3 regions of the Rhizobium sp. LjRoot254 genome follow, and region 2 is predicted to be linked to each of the others. Evidence: riboswitches for the same ligand, from Rfam matches in the RefSeq annotation. Region 2 holds a riboswitch; each other region holds the start of a gene.
The links. A riboswitch is a leader RNA that binds a small molecule or an ion and turns the genes downstream of it on or off. The one in region 2 is predicted to bind cobalamin.
Positions count from the first base shown of each region.

Region 1 (6,462 bases), 210 kb from region 2:
GCTCTCGGCGATCGATGTCGCTCCAAAGCTTTCCTGATGGTAATGGCCCATGTCGAAGCCCTCGGCACGGGCGATGGTGCTCACTGCCTTCATGAAGGGATCGGGGCCGCAGCAGAAGATCTCCCGGTCCATGAAATCCGGAACCAGCAGGGCGAACTTGTAGCGATCGATGCGTCCCATCAGACCGCCCCAGGGTGCCGCTGCGGAGCGGCCTTCGGGCAGGAAGCCGAGCGACAGGTTCGGCATGCGTCGGGCGAGCATTTCGAGTTCGTCGCGGAAGATGATCTCTTCCGGCCGCCGCGCCGAATTGAGGAAGGCTACGTCGGCGCCCGGATCGCAATCGGCGAGCCAGCGCAGCATCGACATCATCGGCGTGATGCCGGAACCAGCGGAAATGAAGAGGTATTTCCTCGCTGGATTGCGCGCCAGCGTGAAGTGACCGCTCGGGCCATAGGCACGGATGCGCGAACCGGGAAAGACATTCTCGAACATCCAGCGCGTGCCGATGCTCGCCGGCTGCGCCTTGATGGTGATCGCGATCGAATAGGGGCGCGAGGGCGACGACGAGACCGTGTAAGTACGGTGCAGGTCACCGCCCTTGGCGCGCAATTCGACCGTGATGAACTGCCCCGGCATATAACGGAACCAGCCGCCGCCCTCGACCGCGAAGGTGAAGGTCTTCACGTCGAGTGCCTCATCGGTGACGCTGGTGCAGACCAGCATCTGCCGTGCCGAATTCCACGGCGTCATCTGGTCGAGCGGCAGGGCGGAGGGCGTCGTACCCGTCAGCATCATGTTCATCGTGGCGCTCCCGATCAGGCGACGTTTCGCAGCGCAGGCCTGCGCACACCGGAAAGCCGCTCTTCGATGAAACGGGAATACCAGTCGACGAACTGGATCACGCCACCCTCATGCATCTCGGAATAGGGTCCGGGCTGATAAGCCGGCGAGTGGATGCCGCGCGCATTTTCCTCGACGATCTGGCGGTCCTGGTCGTTCGTCTCGGTCCAGACATGGATGAGTTCGTCGAGTCGATAGTCGATGCCCTCGACGGCGTCCTTGTGGACCAGCCATTTGGTGGTGACCGCGGTTTCGGTGGCGCTCAGCGGGATCACGCGGAAGGTGATCGCATGGTCACTCAGGATGTGGTTCCACGTCGTGGGATAGTGGTAGAGCAGCAGCGAGCCGATGCGGTCCATGTTGACGTTGTCGGAAAGCCGCATCTGCACCGCCTTGCGGCCGGACAGCGTATAGCTGATCGCCTCGCGCAGCAGCGGCACGCGGGTCGTGCGGAACTGCCCGGCCTCATCGATGGTGAATTCGCTCGGCAGGCCGATCGCCTCGCACTTTTCCCAGTGCGCGACGATTTCGGGGTCTTCCGCAGCGCCATTGACGCCGGTAATGGTGGGCGCTTCCGGGAAGGTCTTGCAGAGTTCCGGATGGTTGCCGGCGCAATGGTAGCATTCGCGGTTGTTTTCCCAGACGAGCTTCCAGTTGCCCTTCTCGATGATCGTGCTCTCATAGGCGATCTTGGCGTCGCGGAGCCGGTGCGGCAGGAAGTAGGGCTCCATCATCTTCTTGAACGGCGCGAAATCCAGCGGCTCGTCGGCGAGACAGATGAAGATGTAGCCGCCGGCGCTTTCACAGGCGACGGGCTTCAGGCTGAAGCCTGCGGGATTGAAATCGTCGCCCATCTGGCGCGCGAAGAGCAAGGAGCCGTCGAGATCGTAAGTCCACTGGTGATAGGGGCAGACCAGTTTGGCCGCGTTGCCGCGCTCGGTATTGCAGACCCTGGAGCCGCGATGGCGGCAGGAATTGTGCAGCGCGTTGATCCTGCCATCGGCGCCGCGCACGATCACGACGGGATAGTCGCCGATCTGCACCGTGAAGTAATTGCCAGGATTGGGGATCTCGCAATCGTGGCCGATGAACAGCCAGTCGCGATACCAGATGGTTTCCACGTCGATCTTGTGGAAATCCGGGTCGATATAGAAGGGCTGGTCCAGGCTGTAGCCCGGTTTGCGATTCCTGAGCCGCGTCAGCATGTCGGAACGGATATCCATGGTCGATCCTCGTCGGTTTCCAAGGACTGGGCATGGTGGACATGGAGGGAAGGTCGCTTGCACGCACGGAAATCCAGCGAGCATGGCGATCCGCCTCTTGACCGCCCACCGCGATCAGTCGAGTTCAAAATCCCGAGGCTGGTTTCCGGGCTCTGGAACTGTCCTCACGGACTTTGTGACTCCTTCCCAGGCTATTCGGCCCAGTGGACTCCCGTCACAATTTTCGTTCCAATACCGTTGCGGGGGCAGCGCCGGAATTTTACCGGCTTCCCAATTCTCCAACCGGTTTGACCCGATCGGCACCTCAAGTGTCCTGATAAGACCATAGTCGTTGCGACATGGCGTCATCATTTGCGACATCGCGATGGCGTCGTGAAAACATAATCATTTTGCCCTGGAAAAATGCTCAGCGCTCGAGTGGCACGGCGAGGCCAACCTTGACACGATCCATCGCGACGAAGGTCCGGAATCGCTTCACATTGTTGTTGCCGAAGAACAGCCTGCGGGTGAGCGACTCATAACCCGCCATGCTGGACACGACGATGACGAGGATGAAATCCGCTTCTCCCGTCACATAATAGCATTGCTGGATTTCAGGCGTTCCGGCGAATTCCCGCTTGGCGCTCTCGATCTGCTCGGCCGTTTCGCTGAACACTTCGACCTCGACGAAGATGGTGATCGGCTGGCCGACCGCCTCGGGATCGACGACGGCGACGTTGGCCTGGATGACGCACGCTTCGGTCAACCGCTTGATGCGGCGCTGGACCGCTGGGGCGGAGAGATTGACCGCCTCGCCGATCGTCCGCTGCGGTGTCATGTTATCCGCCTGCAGGATCGCGAGTATCTTCCGGTCGAATTCATCGAGGGCGACAGGCGGATCGGACTTGCGCAAAACCGGGCTCCAACGAAACAAACTTGCAAGGCTCAGAGCAATATAGAGCGCAAATCCCACCACGATTGCAATAATGTTCACGCAGCAATCGAGGAGGGCCATCATGTTCCTGCGCAACACCAATCCCGAATACTGCCAACCGCTAACACCGGAGGATGCCGAAACCCTCGGCCTCACTTCCGCTCGGGAAGTGGAACGCTATCTCGGCTTCCGCGACAATCACACGGAGACGCCGCTGCTTTCGTTGCCGGCTCTGGCTGCAAGCATCGGCATCGCCTCGATCCACATCAAGGATGAGGGCAAACGGCTGGGGCTCGGCAGCTTCAAGGCATTGGGCGGTTCCTATGCCGTGATCCGGCTGGTGCTCGAAGAGGCGGGCCGCCAGCTTGGCCGGACGGTCGATGTCTCCGAACTTTCCACACACGATGTCCGTGCCGTCTCCGCCAGGATGACCTTCGCCTGCGCGACCGATGGCAATCATGGGCGCTCGGTGGCGCAGGGCGCGCAACTGGTCGGCGCCCGCGCCGCGATCGTCGTGCATGGCGGCGTGAGCGACGAGCGGGTGGCGGCCATCGCCCGCTTCGGCGCCGAGATGATCCGCGTCGCCGGCACCTATGACGATTCGGTGCGTGAGGCAGCTCGGGTCGCCAGGGAGAACGGCTGGACCATCGTCTCCGACACGTCCTGGACCGGCTATGAGCGCATTCCCGGCCTGGTCATGCAAGGCTACACGGCGATCGTCCGCGAGGCGCTGCGCGCGCTGCCGGAACCGCCGACCCATGTCTTCGTCCAGTCGGGTGTCGGCGGCATCGCCGCTGCCGTGGCAGGACATCTCGCGATCGCGCTCGGCGACAAGCGGCCAATCCTCACCGTCGTCGATCCGGCGCGTTCCGCCTGCATCGTCGAGACGGCGCGCGCTGGCCATCCCGTCAAGATACCGCATGGCGAGCCGACTGTCATGGCGATGCTCGAATGCTACGAGCCTTCACTTGTCGCCTGGCGGATTCTTGCCCGCGTCGGTGATGGCTTCATGACCGTCGATGAGGAGGATGCGATTACGATCATGCGGCGGCTCGCCAACCCGCTCGGCAAGGACCCGGCGATCGTGGCGGGCGAGAGCGGCGGCGTCGGCCTTGCGGGACTGCTGCGTGCCGCTGCCGATCCGGCCATAAAGCTCAAACTCGGGCTCAACGCGAAATCGCGGGTCTTCGTCATCAATACCGAAGGCGCGACAGATCCGGAGAAATACCGCATGCTGGTCGGCAGGACGCCGGCGGAGGTTACGGCCGGGCTAGGCGTGGATTATTCTGCCGCTTCGGCTGCCGGCGCGGGAATGTAGTTCAGTACCGGCCCGAGCCAGCGTTCGACCTCGTTGATCGCCATGGATTTGCGCACTGCATAATCCTCGACCTGATCGCGCTCGACCTTGGCGACGCCGAAGTAATAGCTCTCGGGATGGCTGAGATAGATGCCCGAGACGGACGATCCCGGCCACATGGCGTAGCTCTCGGTCAGCGTCACTCCAGCGGTCTTCTCGGCATCCAGCAGTTCGAACAGCGTGGCCTTCTCGGTATGATCGGGCTGAGCGGGATAGCCTGGCGCGGGGCGGATGCCCTGATAGGGCTCGCCGATCAGGTCTTCGGGGGCAAACGTCTCATCCGCGCCATAACCCCAGAATTCCTTGCGCACGACCTCATGCATGCGTTCGGCGAATGCCTCCGCGAAACGGTCGGCCAGCGCCTTGACCATGATCGAAGAATAATCGTCATTGGCGCGCTCGAAGCGTTCCGCGATCGCCACTTCCTCGATGCCTGCCGTGACGACGAAGCCGCCGATATAGTCCGGCTTGCCGGATGAGGCGGGCGCAACGAAATCCGCCAGCGCGACATTCGCCTTGCCATCGCGTTTGGACAATTGCTGGCGTAGCGTGAAGAATGTCGCCAATTCATCCGAACGATTTTCGTCCGTGAACAGCTTGATGTCATCGCCGACCGCATTGGCCGGCCAGAACCCGATCACGGCCTTGGGGACGAACCATTTCTCGTCGATGACCTTTGCCAGCATCGCCTGTGCATCCTCAAACAGTTGCCGGGCCGCGACCCCCTGCTTTTCATCGTCGAGGATAGCCGGATAGCGGCCCTTGAGCTCCCAGGTCTGGAAGAACGGGGTCCAGTCGATATAGCGGGCAAGCTCCGCCAGATCCCAGTTGTCGAACACCTTGGTGCCGAGGAACGATGGCTTCGGCGGCGTGTAATTGGCCCAGTCGATCTTATGCGCATTGGCACGCGCAGCTGCGAGCGGCACCCGCTGCTTGGCGGATTCAGCTTTATGATGCGCATCGGACACCTTGCGGTATTCGGCCCGGATCGTCTCGACATAGCCGGGCTTCACCTCGGCGGAGAGCAGGCTCGACACCACGCCCACCGCGCGCGAGGCATCGGTGACATACACCGTCTGCCCGGCCTCGTAGCGCGGATGGATCTTGACTGCCGTATGCACCCTCGATGTTGTGGCACCCCCGATCAGCAGCGGAATGTCGAAACCCTGCCGCTCCATCTCGGATGCCACATGCACCATCTCGTCAAGCGAGGGTGTGATCAGGCCCGAGAGCCCGATAATATCGACTTTCTCTGCCCTCGCCGTCTCCAGGATTTTCGTCGCCGGCACCATAACGCCGAGATCGATGATCTCATAATTGTTGCAGGCCAGCACGACACCGACGATGTTCTTGCCGATATCGTGGACGTCGCCCTTGACCGTCGCCATCAGGATCTTGCCGGCGGTCTCGCGCTCGCCGTGTATGCCCTTCAGCGCGTTCGCCGCCTTTTCCGCCTCCATGTAAGGCAGCAGCACAGCCACGGCCTGCTTCATCACCCGGGCGGATTTCACCACCTGCGGCAGGAACATCTTGCCCGCACCGAACAGGTCGCCCACGACGTTCATGCCAGCCATCAGCGGGCCTTCGATGACATGCAGCGGCCGTTCGGCATTCTGCCTCGCCTCCTCGGTATCGAGATCGATGAACTCCGTGATGCCGTTGACCAGCGCATGCTCCAGCCGCTTTTCCACCGGCCAGTCGCGCCATTTCAGGTCCCGCTCCTTGGCTTCCCTGCCGGCCGAACCCTTATAGCGTTCGGCAATGTCGAGCATGCGCTCGGTGGCCTCAGGTGTGCGGTTCAGCACCACGTCCTCGCAGGCCTCGCGCAGTTCGGGATCGATCTGGTCATAGACCGCCAGCTGCCCGGCATTGACGATACCCATATCCATACCAGCCTGGATGCAATGATAGAGGAACACCGCGTGCATTGCCTCGCGCACCGGCTCGTTGCCGCGGAAGGAGAAGCTGAGATTGGAGACCCCGCCCGAAATATGCACATGCGGCAGCGTCTTGATGATGTCGCGCGTCGCCTCGATGAAATCGACGCCGTAATTGTTATGCTCCTCGATACCCGTCGCAACCGCGAAGATATTCGGATCGAAGATGATGTCTTCGGGCGGAAAGCCGGC
Region 1 covers NZ_CAXUSM020000001.1:3,565,030-3,571,491, reverse strand. Annotated here, with positions in the region: gene ACSQ26_RS17625 (2Fe-2S iron-sulfur cluster-binding protein) at 1-801, opposite strand, end outside; gene ACSQ26_RS17620 (aromatic ring-hydroxylating oxygenase subunit alpha) at 816-2,063, opposite strand; cobalamin riboswitch at 2,183-2,385, opposite strand; gene ACSQ26_RS17615 (Lrp/AsnC family transcriptional regulator) at 2,470-2,955, opposite strand; gene ACSQ26_RS17610 (diaminopropionate ammonia-lyase) at 3,059-4,294, shown strand; gene metH (methionine synthase) at 4,258-6,462, opposite strand, start outside.
Region 1: another riboswitch for cobalamin. It lies ahead of ACSQ26_RS17620 (aromatic ring-hydroxylating oxygenase subunit alpha); the one in region 2 lies ahead of bluB (5,6-dimethylbenzimidazole synthase).

Region 2 (6,462 bases):
TTGACCAGGACGATCAGAAAAACCGTCAAGGCGCGCATCCAGGCCGATGACGGCTTCCGCTACGCGCTGTTCTCGCATGCCGTGGAAGTGATGCTGGCGGACGACATGGCCACCGCCAAGAGCGTGCTCAAGGACTATATCGACGCCACGATCGGCTTCGACGACCTCGCCACCGAATCCGGCCTGACGGTGCGCCATCTCAAGCGCATGTTCCAGCCATCGGGCAATCCGCGCGCGGCTGAGATGTTCAGGGTCATTGGCATATTGCAACGCCACCAGGGGATACAGCTGGAGGTCAGCACGGCGGCGTGAGGGCTACCGCCCTTCGCTGATTACCCATGCCGGTATCAACTCCGACCTCAACTTCCGCACTGATGACGCCTTGGCCAGCGCCGTCAGCCCCATGCCAGGCTTGGCCAGTGCGGCGGCCTGGCGCTTCGGCATCAGGAAGCCGAGTTCGAGCACGCCCTTGCGCCGCCAACGCTTGAGGAACGGCCGGGGAAAGCTGCGGGAGGGGGAGAAGCGGGCGGGCACCTTGGCGAGCGAGGCATATTCCAGCACCTCCTCGATCCAGCCGGCCTGTGGCCGGGCGCCCGGTTCGAGCAGCATCAGCCATTCGCCGCGCACTGAACCCAGCACATCATGCAGATCCCATTTGTCGATGAAGCGGCAGCCGGCGGCATCGGCTACGCGCGCGGAGCCATCGCGCGAACCGTGGTCCAGCACGATCACATCACTCACCAGGCCATCGACCGCGCCGGAGACGAGAACGGCCAGCGTATAGGCAAGTTCGGGCTCGTTATCCCGGCATTCGATTAAAACAGTCAGCATTGCTTACCCATAATTGAAGCCTCGGAAAATTGCGAGTCGGTAATTTTGTTCTTGCAATGTTCTCATTTTCGCGATAGGAAAATAATCATCGAGAGGCGGAGATTCGCCTCCCCGGAGAAGCCAATGATCAACATGTCGCTCGCGCGGCAGGCTGCATTCGCGCCTGCCAATACGGCAGATATTGCCGATAGCCTGCTGAAGGAATCCGGTCTCAGGATCGAGATCGACCGCCGTCGCGGCCGTGGCGCCGGGCTCAATCCGTCGGGCCGGTTCGAGCCGCAGGAACGCGAGGTGCTCGACGACGGCTGGCAGACGTTCGAGACGCTTGCGCCGTTCAAGACCGAAGTGCAGGTTGAGAAGCCGCGTGCCATCATCACCCGCAACGACAGCCCGGACATCCCTTTCGACCGCTCGATCAATCCCTATCGCGGCTGTGAACACGGCTGCATCTACTGCTTCGCACGACCGACGCATGCCTATATGGGCCTGTCGCCGGGGCTCGATTTCGAATCCAAGCTGTTTGCCAAGCCGGATGCGGCGAAACTGCTGGAACGAGAGCTTTCCAAGCCCGGCTACAAGCCGAGGACCATCGCGATCGGCACCAATACCGATCCCTACCAGCCGATCGAGAAGGAATGGCGGATCATGCGCCAGATCCTCGAAGTGCTGGCGGCAGCCAATCATCCGGTGGCGATCGTGACGAAGTCGGCGCTGATCACGCGGGATATCGATATCCTCGCCAAGATGGCGGAAAAGGGTCTGGCTAGGGCAGCGCTTTCGGTCACCACCATGGACCGGAAGCTGGCGCGGCTGATGGAGCCGCGGGCATCGACGCCGACCAAGCGGCTCGAGGCGATCAAGGCGATGAGCGAGGCGGGCATTCCGACCGCCGTGATGGCATCGCCGATGATCCCCGCGCTCAACGACCACGAGCTCGAGCGCATCCTCGATGCGGGCGCCGCCGCAGGCGCGAAGGAGGCGAGCTATGTGCTGCTTCGGCTGCCGCTGGAAGTGAGTCCGCTGTTTCGCGATTGGCTGCTGCGCCACTATCCGGACCGTTATCGTCACGTGATGAGCCTGATCCGCTCGATGCGCGGCGGCAAGGATTACGATGCCGAGTTCGGCAAGCGGATGAAGGGGACGGGTCCCTATGCCTGGCAGATCAGCCGCCGCTTCGAGCTCGCCGCCAAGAAATACGGCCTGACGCGGCGCACGATCGGGCTCAACAGCGATCTCTTCGTACCGCCTGATGGACATGGCGTGCAGCTCTCGCTGCTCTGAGTTTCTTATTGACGCTTTCCAGCCGGGACCTGGCATCCCCGCCCGCTCGGGTTCCGGCTGGGAATACATGATGGGAGCGCGCCGCCAGCGCTCCTGTCATGCTGAGCATGTTGAAACGACATGCTCGTGGTCCCGATGCGCCGCCCTCGTATCGGGACTTGCAGGGAATCGGATGAATATGCGAACTATCCCGCATGGCTCGTTTGACCTCATCCGATTCCCTTCCTTTACTGGAAGAGGAAATTGTCCCCACCTTCCGGTTCGAGAAGGGGCTGATGCGCGACGGCTTCCTGCCGGTCGCAGGCGTCGATGAGGCAGGCCGTGGGCCGTTGGCCGGGCCTGTGGTGGCGAGTGCCGTGATCCTCGATCCGCGCAAGATTCCGAAGGGTCTCAACGATTCCAAGCAATTGACGGCGGCGCGGCGGGAAGAGCTTTACGAGGAAATCCTGGCGACGGCGGATGTCGCGATCTCGTCGCTGAGCGCCATCGCGATCGACCGGACGAACATCCTCAGGGCGAGCCTCGAGGCGATGCGGCGAGCCGTGGCGTCACTCCCCAAACGGGCGAAGTTCGTGCTGATCGACGGCCGCGATGTGCCACCGGGCCTCACTTGCCCCGGCAAGGCGCTGGTGAAGGGCGACGCACGTTCGTTCTCAATCGCCGCAGCCTCGATCGTCGCCAAAGTGACGCGTGACCGGATGATGCAGGCCGCCGGCATCACCTTTCCGCAATATGGCTTCGAACAGCATGCTGGCTATGCGACCGAGGTGCATCGCGAGGCGATCACCATTCACGGGCCATGTGCGATCCACCGGATGACGTTCAGTCCGTTCCGGCTGATGGAGTAGTTTCTGTGGGGCAAAGCCCTGCTCCCGCTTCTCCCCTTGGGGAGAAGTGCCGAGCGTAGCGAGGCGATGAGGGGTTCCCACTCCACGCGCGTGTTTTGAGAACCCCTCATCCGGCCTTCGGCCACCTTCTCCCCAAGGGGAGAAGCGGGGACAAGAGGCACTTTCCGTCCTCCATCTTGGGCCTGGCGGTGTAAGACGACGTCACCCGTCGCCAGTGGACATTGCACGGATTCAACGATCCTGCTTAAACCATTCTCGTCCGGTGCCTTTCGAGGAGAATCGGGAAGCCGGTCAGAAATCCGGCGCGTGCCCAACGCTGTGAGGGGGATGGTTTCGCGACATGCCACTGGGAAACCGGGAAGGCCGCGAGCGCCAGGTGAACCCAAGCCAGAAGACCGGCCGGACAGATAGCTGAGGGGCGCGGACGGCCCCTGCGGTGCCAAACCATGTGAGGGACACATGCAGGCCGAACCGTCACGTCATCTCGCCGCTGCGGGACCATTTTCCGAAGCCGAACGCGCCGCCGTCTACCGCGCCATCTATTCCAGGCGCGACGTGCGCAACGAATTCCTGCCCGATCCGATTCCGGACGAGCTACTGCAGCGCCTACTGGCGGCGGCGCATGCAGCGCCATCGGTCGGCTACATGCAGCCGTGGAACTTCATCATTATCCGTGACGAGGCGCGGCGCCGAGCGGTGCATGGGATATTCCATGAAGCCAATATCCAGGCGGCCGACAGACTGGAGGGGGAGCAGAAGCTCAAATATATGAGCCTGAAGCTCGAGGGTATTCTCAAGGCGCCGCTCAATATCTGCATCACTTGCGACCGCAAGCGCGGCGGCGATTTCGTGCTCGGCCGCACCCACAATCCCAGCATGGATCTCTATTCCACCGTCTGTGCCGTGCAGAATTTCTGGCTCGCGGCGCGCGCCGAAGGCGTGGGCGTGGGCTGGGTCAGCATTTTCGATCATGACCGGCTGAAACAGGAACTCGGCATTCCCGACAGCGTCGAGATCATCGCCTATCTCTGCGTCGGGTATGTGGATCAGCTGTATTCGAAGCCGGAATTGGCAGTCAAAGGCTGGCGGGAGAAGCTGCCCTTGGAGAAGCTCGTCTACCAGGAGCACTGGCCGGAGACGTCGCATGTGCTGGACTTTTATCGCGTGGTGGAATGCCGGGCGCGGCTGGGATAGAGCGGTGTCGGCGCAGATGTTGTGGGGGTTGCCGGTCACTCTGTCGTCATCCTCGGGCTTGTCCCGAGGACCTGGTGACGTCAAAGGCTCATTCACCGTCGATTGCCTGGCGCCGACACCGGATCCTCGGGACAAGCCCGAGGAAGACGTCGCGAGTGGGGCGAGGCCTGCAAGACGTTCAACCTTCGAAGAACCTCAGTTCAGCCTTGTCTTCACTTCGCCGACGGCGTTGTTGAAGAGCGCGGCGCCGGCCTTGTCGTCGAGCTTGCTGGCGATCAGCTTCTCGGCGGCGGCGATGGCGAGATCGACGGCTGCGGCGCGGACGGCGTTGACGGCTTCCGATTCGGCGTTCTTGATCTTCTGCTCGGAAAGCGCGGTACGACGTGCGACGTAATCCTCGGTCTTCTGCTTGGCCTCGGCGGCAAGGGTCGCTGCTTCGCGCTGGGCGGCGGCAACGATTTCCTGGGCTTCGGATTCGGCTTCCTTGCGCTTCTTCTGGTATTCGGTCAGCAGCGCCTGGGCTTCGTCGCGCAGCTTCTTGGCGGCGTCGAGTTCGGCGGCGATCTTGGCGGCACGCTCATCGAGGCTCTTGGTGATCATTCTCGGCACGCCGAGATAGATCACCAGACCGATGAAGAGGACAAGAGCGACCTGTGCCCAGATCTGGGCCCACATAGTTGCATCGAACATTGCGATCCCTCTCTTTAAGCCTTGAGCGCGCCGACAGCCGACTTGACATCCGCCTTGGTGACGGAAACGCCGGTGAGCTGTTGAACGATTTGGGCTACAGTGTCCTCGGCAACGACGGCCACTTCCGACAGTGCCTTGTTCTTGATCTCGTTGATGCTGCCTTCGGCATCAGCGATCTTCTTGGAAATATCCGCATCAAGCTTGGTTCGCTCGGCGGTTGCCTCGGCTTTGGCCTTCTCGCGGGCTTCGGCAGCGATCGCGTTGCCCTTGGCGCGGGCCGCGGCGAGTTCCTGCTCGTACTTGGCGACGGCGGCATCCGCCTCGTCCTTCATACGGGTCGCCTCGGCGAGATCGGCGGTAATGCGGTTTTCGCGCGTCTCGATAATGCCGGACAGGCGCGGCGTGATGTGCTTGGCGACCAGATAATAGAAGATGCCAAACGTGATCGCGAGCCAGAGGATCTGCGACGGAAAATGGGACGGATCGAACGGCGGGAAAGCTTCGTGTTCAACTTCGTGAACAGCTGTCGTCGTTGTATTATGCGCGTCGCTTGTCGCGGGCGCCGCTGCATCCGTGGCAGCCGTGGCTGACAGAGCATATGCTGTCGTCACAAACATTCCAACCTCCAGGCCAAGAGGGCCGGTATCAAAAACGGATCACGGGGCGGTAGCCGCCCCGCAACCCTTATGCTTTGTCGCAGCCGATCAGCCGAACAGGGCGAGAAGGGCGATGAGCAGCGAGAAGATGCCCAGAGCTTCCGTAACGGCGAAGCCGAAGATCAGGCGGCCGAACTGGCCATCTGCTGCAGACGGATTGCGAAGAGCGCCGGCCAGGTAGTTGCCGAAAATCGTGCCGAGGCCGATGCCTGCGCCACCCATGCCCAGGCATGCAATACCGGCGCCGATGTACTTTGCTGCTTCCGCGTCCATTGTAGAACTCCTTTAAGTCGTTTGTTGCGGCTATTCCAGCGGAGCGGGCGCGCTCCGCGTGTTCGGTGAAACTCAGTGCCCCGGATGGAGCGCGTCGTTGAGATACATGCAGGTCAGAACCGCAAACACATAGGCCTGCAGGAAGGCGACCAGGAATTCGAGGCCGGTGAGACCGATGGTCATCAGCAGCGGCAGGATGGCGCCGGCAATGCCGAGCGGGCCAAGCATGCCGAGCGAGAAGACGAAGCCGGCGAAGACCTTGAGCGTGATGTGACCGGCGAGCAGGTTCGCGAAAAGACGAACCGAAAGGCTGACCGGACGCGAGAGGAAGGAAATGATCTCGATAAACGTCACCAGCGGGATCAGGACCATCGGCACGCCCGAGGGCACGAAGATGCTGAAGAATTTGAAGCCGTGCTTGTAGATGCCGTAAACGACGACCGTGCCGATCACCAAAAGGGCGAGGCAGATGGTGACGATGATCTGGGAGCCGACGGTGAAGAAGCCGGGGATCATGCCGAAGAAATTGGAAACGAGCACGAAGAGGAAGAGCGAGAAAACCAGCGGAAAGAACTTCTCGCCACCGTGACCGGTCGCGTCCTTCAGCATTTTCGCCACAAATTCATAGGAGAGTTCGGCAATCGACTGCCAGCGGCCGGGAACGACGGCCTTCGGCGCAGAGGCCCAGA
Region 2 covers NZ_CAXUSM020000001.1:3,351,965-3,358,426, forward strand. Annotated here, with positions in the region: gene ACSQ26_RS16575 (transcriptional regulator) at 1-312, shown strand, start outside; gene ACSQ26_RS16580 (glycosyl transferase) at 316-831, opposite strand; gene ACSQ26_RS16585 (PA0069 family radical SAM protein) at 955-2,112, shown strand; gene ACSQ26_RS16590 (ribonuclease HII) at 2,307-2,960, shown strand; cobalamin riboswitch at 3,204-3,378, shown strand; gene bluB (5,6-dimethylbenzimidazole synthase) at 3,420-4,154, shown strand; gene ACSQ26_RS16600 (F0F1 ATP synthase subunit B) at 4,350-4,844, opposite strand; gene ACSQ26_RS16605 (F0F1 ATP synthase subunit B) at 4,859-5,461, opposite strand; gene ACSQ26_RS16610 (F0F1 ATP synthase subunit C) at 5,549-5,773, opposite strand; gene ACSQ26_RS16615 (F0F1 ATP synthase subunit A) at 5,846-6,462, opposite strand, start outside.

Region 3 (6,462 bases), 1.7 Mb from region 2:
CATCCGCGGCTTGCGGGATATGGCGTTGGAGACAATATCGCGGACGGACTGCAGGCCCGCCGCGTCGAGCAGGTCGGCCTTGTTCAGCACGATCAGGTCGGCGGCGGTCAACTGGTCCTCGAACAGTTCCTCAATCGGGCTTTCGTGGTCGAGGCCCTGGTCCTCGACCCGCTGGGCATCGAGCGCATCGTGATCGTCCGCGAAGCGGCCGGCAGCGACGGCGGCGCTATCGACCACCGTCACGACCCCATCGACCGTTACGGCCGTCTTGATCCCCGGCCAGTTGAAGGCAGCGACCAGCGGCTGTGGCAGCGCAAGACCCGATGTCTCGATGATGATGTGGTCGGGCCGGACCTTGCGCGCCAGCAGCTTTTCCATCGTCGGAATGAAGTCGTCAGCAACCGTGCAGCAGATGCAGCCATTGTTGAGCTCGATGATATCGTCCTCGGTGCAGGCTTCCGCGCCGCAGCCCTTCAGCACGTCGCCATCGACGCCGAGATCACCGAATTCATTGATGATCAGCGCGATCTTCTTGCCATTGGCATTCATCAGCATGTTGCGGATCATCGTCGTCTTGCCCGCGCCGAGAAAGCCGGTGATCACCGTGGCCGGTATCTTCTGCATTGCTTCAACCCTTCATCTTGAGCGGCAGACCGGCCGCCACGAAATACACTTCGGCGGCAGCGGCCGCGATCGATTGGTGGAGCCGTCCGGCATGATCGCGGAATTCCCGCGCCATGCGGTTGTCAGGCACGATGCCGAGCCCCACCTCGTTGGAAACCAGAACGAGCTTCGCCTTGGCCCTCGGTATGAAATCCGCCAGCCGGGCGAATTCCCCGGCCATATCTAGCTCTTCCATCATCAGGTTGGTGACCCAGAGCGTCAGGCAGTCGACCAGGATCACGTTGCCGGGATCATCGAGCGCTTCGAGCCGCTCGACCAGCGCCAAGGGCTCCTCATGCGTCCGCCAGCCTTCGCCGCGATCGGACCTGTGTTTCGCGATGCGCTCGCGCATCTCGTCGTCCCAGGCCCGGCCGGTGGCGATGTAATGGCGTGAAAGGCCGGTCTCCGCGACCAGCCTTTCCGCAAAAGCCGATTTGCCGGATCGCGCCCCGCCCAGCACCAGGACGGCACTGCTCGGGGCGTTCATGGTCAGGCCGTCTTCAGCCAGCGATCGTTGATCGCGCCCATGAACAGGCCAAGCACGACCCAGAAGAACAGGCCCGCCGAGAGCGTCGCGACGGCGAATTCAGCCGCGAGGATCGCAGGGACATTGCTGCTGATATCGGTCGGCTGTGGCGCGCCGACGACGTGCGGTAACGCCAGCATCCCGATGCCCGCGACCTTGGCCCAGACTTCCTTGCGCAGAACCAGAAGATAGAGCGCGACGGCCGTGGCGACCACCGTACCGACCCACCATAGCTGGCGATCGAAGAGCTCAGCGGCCGGAAAGCCCGGAAGCTCTGGCGGCAGGCCGATCGAGGGCATCAGATGGAAGGTGAGCCATGCGGCCGAACCCCACAGAACGCCATTGCCGAGTGTGATGACCCTACCGGTGAGGAAGATCACCGCCATCAGGATCAGTGCAAAGCCGGCGCCCGACACCAGGTTTGCCATCAGCGTGCCGGTGATCCGGTTGACGCCGAACAGCATGCCGCCCTCTTCCTCTGCACCAGCCGCAGCCGTTGCTTCGTGCTCATGAGCATAGGCCTTGCTGACCAGCGTGAGATTCAGGCCGGTCGTATGGTCATGTTTCTCGGCGGGCGCGTTTTCGTATTTCTCCGCCTCGAGAATCAGCGGAACGACCTTCGCCTGCTGCGCCACCGTCTGGAGCGCACCAGCCAGCAGTCCGGCCACAAGCGCAGCCAGAAGATATTTGACGATCATTTTGATGGCCCTTTAGTGGCAGGGAAAGCCGTTGGCATGGCGAACGTCGTGTGCGGTGTCATGCAACACGGACGAATGCGCAAAGCCGGCGCCGAAGATCAGGAACGAGCCGAGAAGCAGGGCGAGCACGCCCGCGACGAGACGATCCGAAACCGGGATGGCCGAAACCGAAGTAGACCGGGTAGAAACTGCAGAATGCGCCATAACAACCTCCGTGCTGCTGGCAAGAATAAGCCTTTTTGGCGCGAATGCGCCCGTGTTGTCTGGCAGGTCTCCTGGCTCACGGGTCCAGGCCCATGCTTGAGCATGAGCCAACGCATCTTCCTCGCCTTCCCGAAGGTTTTGCCTTTGCGCGTGGGGGACAATTCGTAGATGGGAGGCGTCCCGCCCCGTGTTGCCGCATTGGCCCTTCAGTGGCTTTGAAGCACTCTCTCCGCCATCCGCCCCGGCACTATTGCCTTGGTCACGTCAGGCTTTGAAAACACCCCTGGAATTTGCTTGTCCGCTCTACAGTCGCGGGGTCGGCCGGGATGAAAACGCCCTGATTGGGTCCATTCTTCCCATTCCCTTTTGATCCCTTGGGCTTATGCCCGCTGGGAACCAAACAGGCTGGAATCTAGAGGGTCCACGGACCCAAGTCAATCGGCATATCGACATCTGCCTGTCGCGAATACGCCAGGCGCCCAAAATGAAAACGGGGCGCCGAAGCGCCCCGTTCAAAGCTAGTATTAATGCCGCTCAGCAACGGCGCCGCTTGCGGCAGCCGCCATTGAACCTGATCTTGACCTTTACGCGGTTGTTGTACCGAGCCCTGTTGCGGAAGGGCTTGACCACGACCACCGCGGCTGGGCGCCTGACCACATAGCGCGGCCGGACCACAACCCATTCGGTACGCGGGCGCACGCGGCGGATCACCACCGGAGCAGCGGTCGCCAGCCAGGTCGCATAGGACGCGGCCGAAGCAACGCGGATCGCGTCGATCTGGTCTTCCGAGAGATAGCCGGTCACCGGCGCGCCGTTGTCCTGCTGCCAGGAGGCGATGGCATCACGGGTGCGCGGACCGAAGGCGCCGTCGGTACCCAGCGTGTCGTAGCCGAGCGCGCTCAGGCGGCCCTGCAACTCGTGGCGCTGCTCGCGGTCGAGCACAGAGGCTTCGATGTCCTCGGAACCTTCGGTATACTGGGCCTGCTGCTGGTTCTGGTCTTGGTTCTGATCCTGCGCCTGGTCCGGCTGCTGGGTGAGCCCACCCTGCTTCTTCGCCATGCTGTTCTGCCGATCGGCGGCCGCCGAATCGTCATCCTGCGTGTTGTCCAGGTTGGCCGTGTCCTGCGCCTGATCGTCTGCCGGCTGGGACTGGTCGTCCTCGGCGGCCTGATCGTCGGGCTGCTGCTTGTTGTTCTTGCGGTTGCCGGCGACATTGGCCTTGTTGGTCGCATCGTTCTGCGTGTCGTCGCCCTCGGCAATCGTCGGATCGGGCTGTTCGGCGGCCGTCAGTTGCACGACGCGGGCCTGGGCGATGGCCGCGAACTTGCCGTTCGGATAGGTCCGGAGATAGGCTTCGTATTCGGTCACCGTGTTGCCGTCCGAGGCGGCCTTCCACAGCGCGTATTCCTGTTCCCAATCTGCGCCGGCAGCGGGCTTCTCTTCCGTCTGCGCGGTCTCTGTCGCGGCGTTGTCGTCCCCAGCATCGGTCTGGGCCTGGTCCTGGGCGACCGGCTGGGTGTCCGCCTGGTCCTGTACCTCGGCCTGCTGGTCGTCGGCCTGGACGTCCTGCGCGGGCTCGACCTTCTTGGAGGCGACCTCGACGGACTCTTCGGCCGGCGCATTGGTCTTGGCAACGAGGTTCTCGATACGGGTCTTGGCGACCTTGGCGAACTTGCCGTTCGGGAATTGCTTCAGGTATTTCTCGTAGTCCGCCTGCTTGCCTGTCTTGGAGACCTGGCGCCACAGTTCGACATCCTTGGCCGCATCGGCGGTCGATTGCGCATTGTCGGCGGGTACGTTCTTGGAGGCGTCGTTGACAGCTGCGGTCTCGTCGGCCGGGACAGCCGTCTGGGTCGCGGCATTCAGCTCTTCAATCCGGCGCTTGGCGACATTGGCGAACTTGCCGTTGGGATAGACGCGGAGATATTTCTGATAGTCAGCCGGCTTGCCGCCCTTGTTGGAGGTGCGCCACAGCTCGAATTCCTTCTGCCAGCCCGAATCGCCCGGCGCTTCCGCCGCGGGAGCACTCTGCGCATACGCGACCGAGATCTCGATCGGCGAAATAGCAACTGAAAACGTGACGACGGATGCCATCAGGATATTGATGTGTTTGGGCAAATTCATTTCTTCCCCCGTTTGCCTGAAATCTTTGTTTCAGCTCCACTATGTCAAGATATTCTAATCATAGCGCGGCTGAAAATAGAAAGCACGATAAAAGACGTACGCGACGCCTGTTCATCCTATGCACGGTTGGTGCGGTCCATTTATTCGAAACTTTATTGTCGGCAACATGAACTGTTGCTGAACATCTCGTTTCAACGGGCCATCAGCGCGTCGAGCCAGTGCGGATCGAGATGCCGCTCAAGCTCGGCGGCGACGCCGTCCAATGCATCGTCGACGGACGTCCGGTAATCCGACTGTCCGCCCTCGATCCCGAAGCTCGCCAGAAGCCGCGCGCGAAAACCATCGCTGTCGAACAGGCGGTGCAGATAGGTCCCCGCGATCCTGCCATCGACGGACATCGCTCCATCGGCCCGGCCCTCGATCTCGACATAGGGCCTGACATGATCCGGACCCTGTGTTTCGCCGAGATGGATTTCGTAGCCTGAAAGCGCCGTCTCGAACGGTATCGACCGCGCCGAGGAATTCGCGAGCCGCTTTTCGGGCGCCATCACGGTCTCGACATCGAGCAGGCCGAGTCCCTCGATCTCCGCAACACTGCCTTCGATCCCGAGCGGATCGCGCACGGTGCGCCCGAGCATCTGGTAGCCGCCGCAAATGCCGATCACGCGTCCGCCGCGCCGCGCATGCGCCAAGATGTCCTTGTCCCAACCTTCGGCCTTGAGCGAGATGAGGTCCGAGATCGTTGCCTTCGAACCGGCCAGCACCACCAGCCCCGCGTCTGCGGGCATCCGCTCGCCGGGCCTGACGAAAACGAGTTCGACCGAAGGCTCCGACCGCAGCGCGTCGAAATCGTCGAAATTGGCGATCCTCGGCGTGACCGGCACGGCGACTTTCAGCGCCCTCGCCTCGCCCTTCGCCAGCCGTTCGAGCGTGACAGAATCCTCGGCCGGCAGCCGTCCCGCATCCCGGAGCCAGGGGATGACGCCGAAACAGGGCCAGCCGGTAAAGCGCTCGATCGCACTGATGCCGTCATCGAAGAGCGTCACGTCGCCACGGAACTTGTTGATCAGATAGCCCGATATCATCGCACGGTCCTCGGGCGGCAGGATCAGGTGGGTGCCGGCGATTGATGCGATCACCCCGCCCCGGTCTATGTCGCCCACCAGCACGACCGGCACCCCGGCCGCGCGGGCAAACCCCATGTTGGCGATGTCGCCCGGTCGCAGATTGATCTCGGCAGGCGAACCGGCGCCCTCGACGATGACGAGATCGGCGCCAGCCGTGACTGTCTCATAGCTTTCGAGCACCCGGCCGAGCAGTTCCGGCTTCAGCCTCTGGTAATCGCGCGCCTTCGCCTGGCCGTAGACATGGCCTTGGACGACGATCTGGCTGCCATTGTCGGTTTGCGGCTTGAGCAATACAGGGTTCATATGGACCGAACTCGGCACCCGCGCGGCCATGGCCTGCAGCCATTGCGCCCGGCCGATCTCGCCGCCGTCGTCGCTGACCGCGGCGTTGTTCGACATGTTCTGCGGCTTGAACGGCCGCACCTTGAGGCCGCGATTGGCGGCAAGCCTGCAGAGGCCGGCGACAAGCACGGTCTTGCCCACATCCGATCCGGTTCCCTGCAGCATGATCGCCCTGGTCATCACATTCTCCTTGGCCCGCACTGCAAATGCCATCGCGCGGCGCCGCGCGCAAGCCGCCTTTCGCAGGGCTGTCCGCGACTATTAAATTTCGCCGGCTAAATTTAATAGTGCCCAAATGATTGCTTTAGAACCTGCTGAATTGTACAATTCTCTTCACGACCGGCGGGGGTCGAATCTTGATTCGCGGTGAAACCGCCGGCAAACGATGCCGGGGTTCACATGCGAAAAATTTCCATGATGCTCATGCCTCTGATGATGATCGCAGCGCCGCTCGCCGCGCAGCCGGTCTCTCCACACGAAAAGGTCTCCGAGATCTACAAGATCCTAGAACTCTGCCCCAGCCTGAAGATCAACCGGAAGGCACTGGACAGGTTCGCCATGCTCAACGGCATCGATCTCACGCCGGGCTCGCGCGACGAGCGCTGGTTTGTCCGGCGCGCCGCTTACGACATCCGCAAGATCAGACAACGCAACAATGCGTTCATATGCTCGCTCGGGATCACGAAATACGGCCCGGAGGGCGGCGTCGCCAAAGGGATGATGCTGACCAATTGAAGTTTGCCCGGCGCGACAAACGCCATCTCGCCATTGACGGTGG
Region 3 covers NZ_CAXUSM020000001.1:1,611,898-1,618,359, reverse strand. Annotated here, with positions in the region: gene cobW (cobalamin biosynthesis protein CobW) at 1-624, opposite strand, end outside; gene cobU (bifunctional adenosylcobinamide kinase/adenosylcobinamide-phosphate guanylyltransferase) at 629-1,150, opposite strand; gene ACSQ26_RS07820 (CbtA family protein) at 1,153-1,887, opposite strand; gene ACSQ26_RS07815 (CbtB domain-containing protein) at 1,900-2,091, opposite strand; cobalamin riboswitch at 2,136-2,507, opposite strand; gene ACSQ26_RS07810 (peptidoglycan-binding protein) at 2,626-4,215, opposite strand; gene ACSQ26_RS07805 (cobyric acid synthase) at 4,407-5,864, opposite strand; gene ACSQ26_RS07800 (hypothetical protein) at 6,099-6,419, shown strand.
Region 3: another riboswitch for cobalamin. It lies ahead of ACSQ26_RS07815 (CbtB domain-containing protein); the one in region 2 lies ahead of bluB (5,6-dimethylbenzimidazole synthase).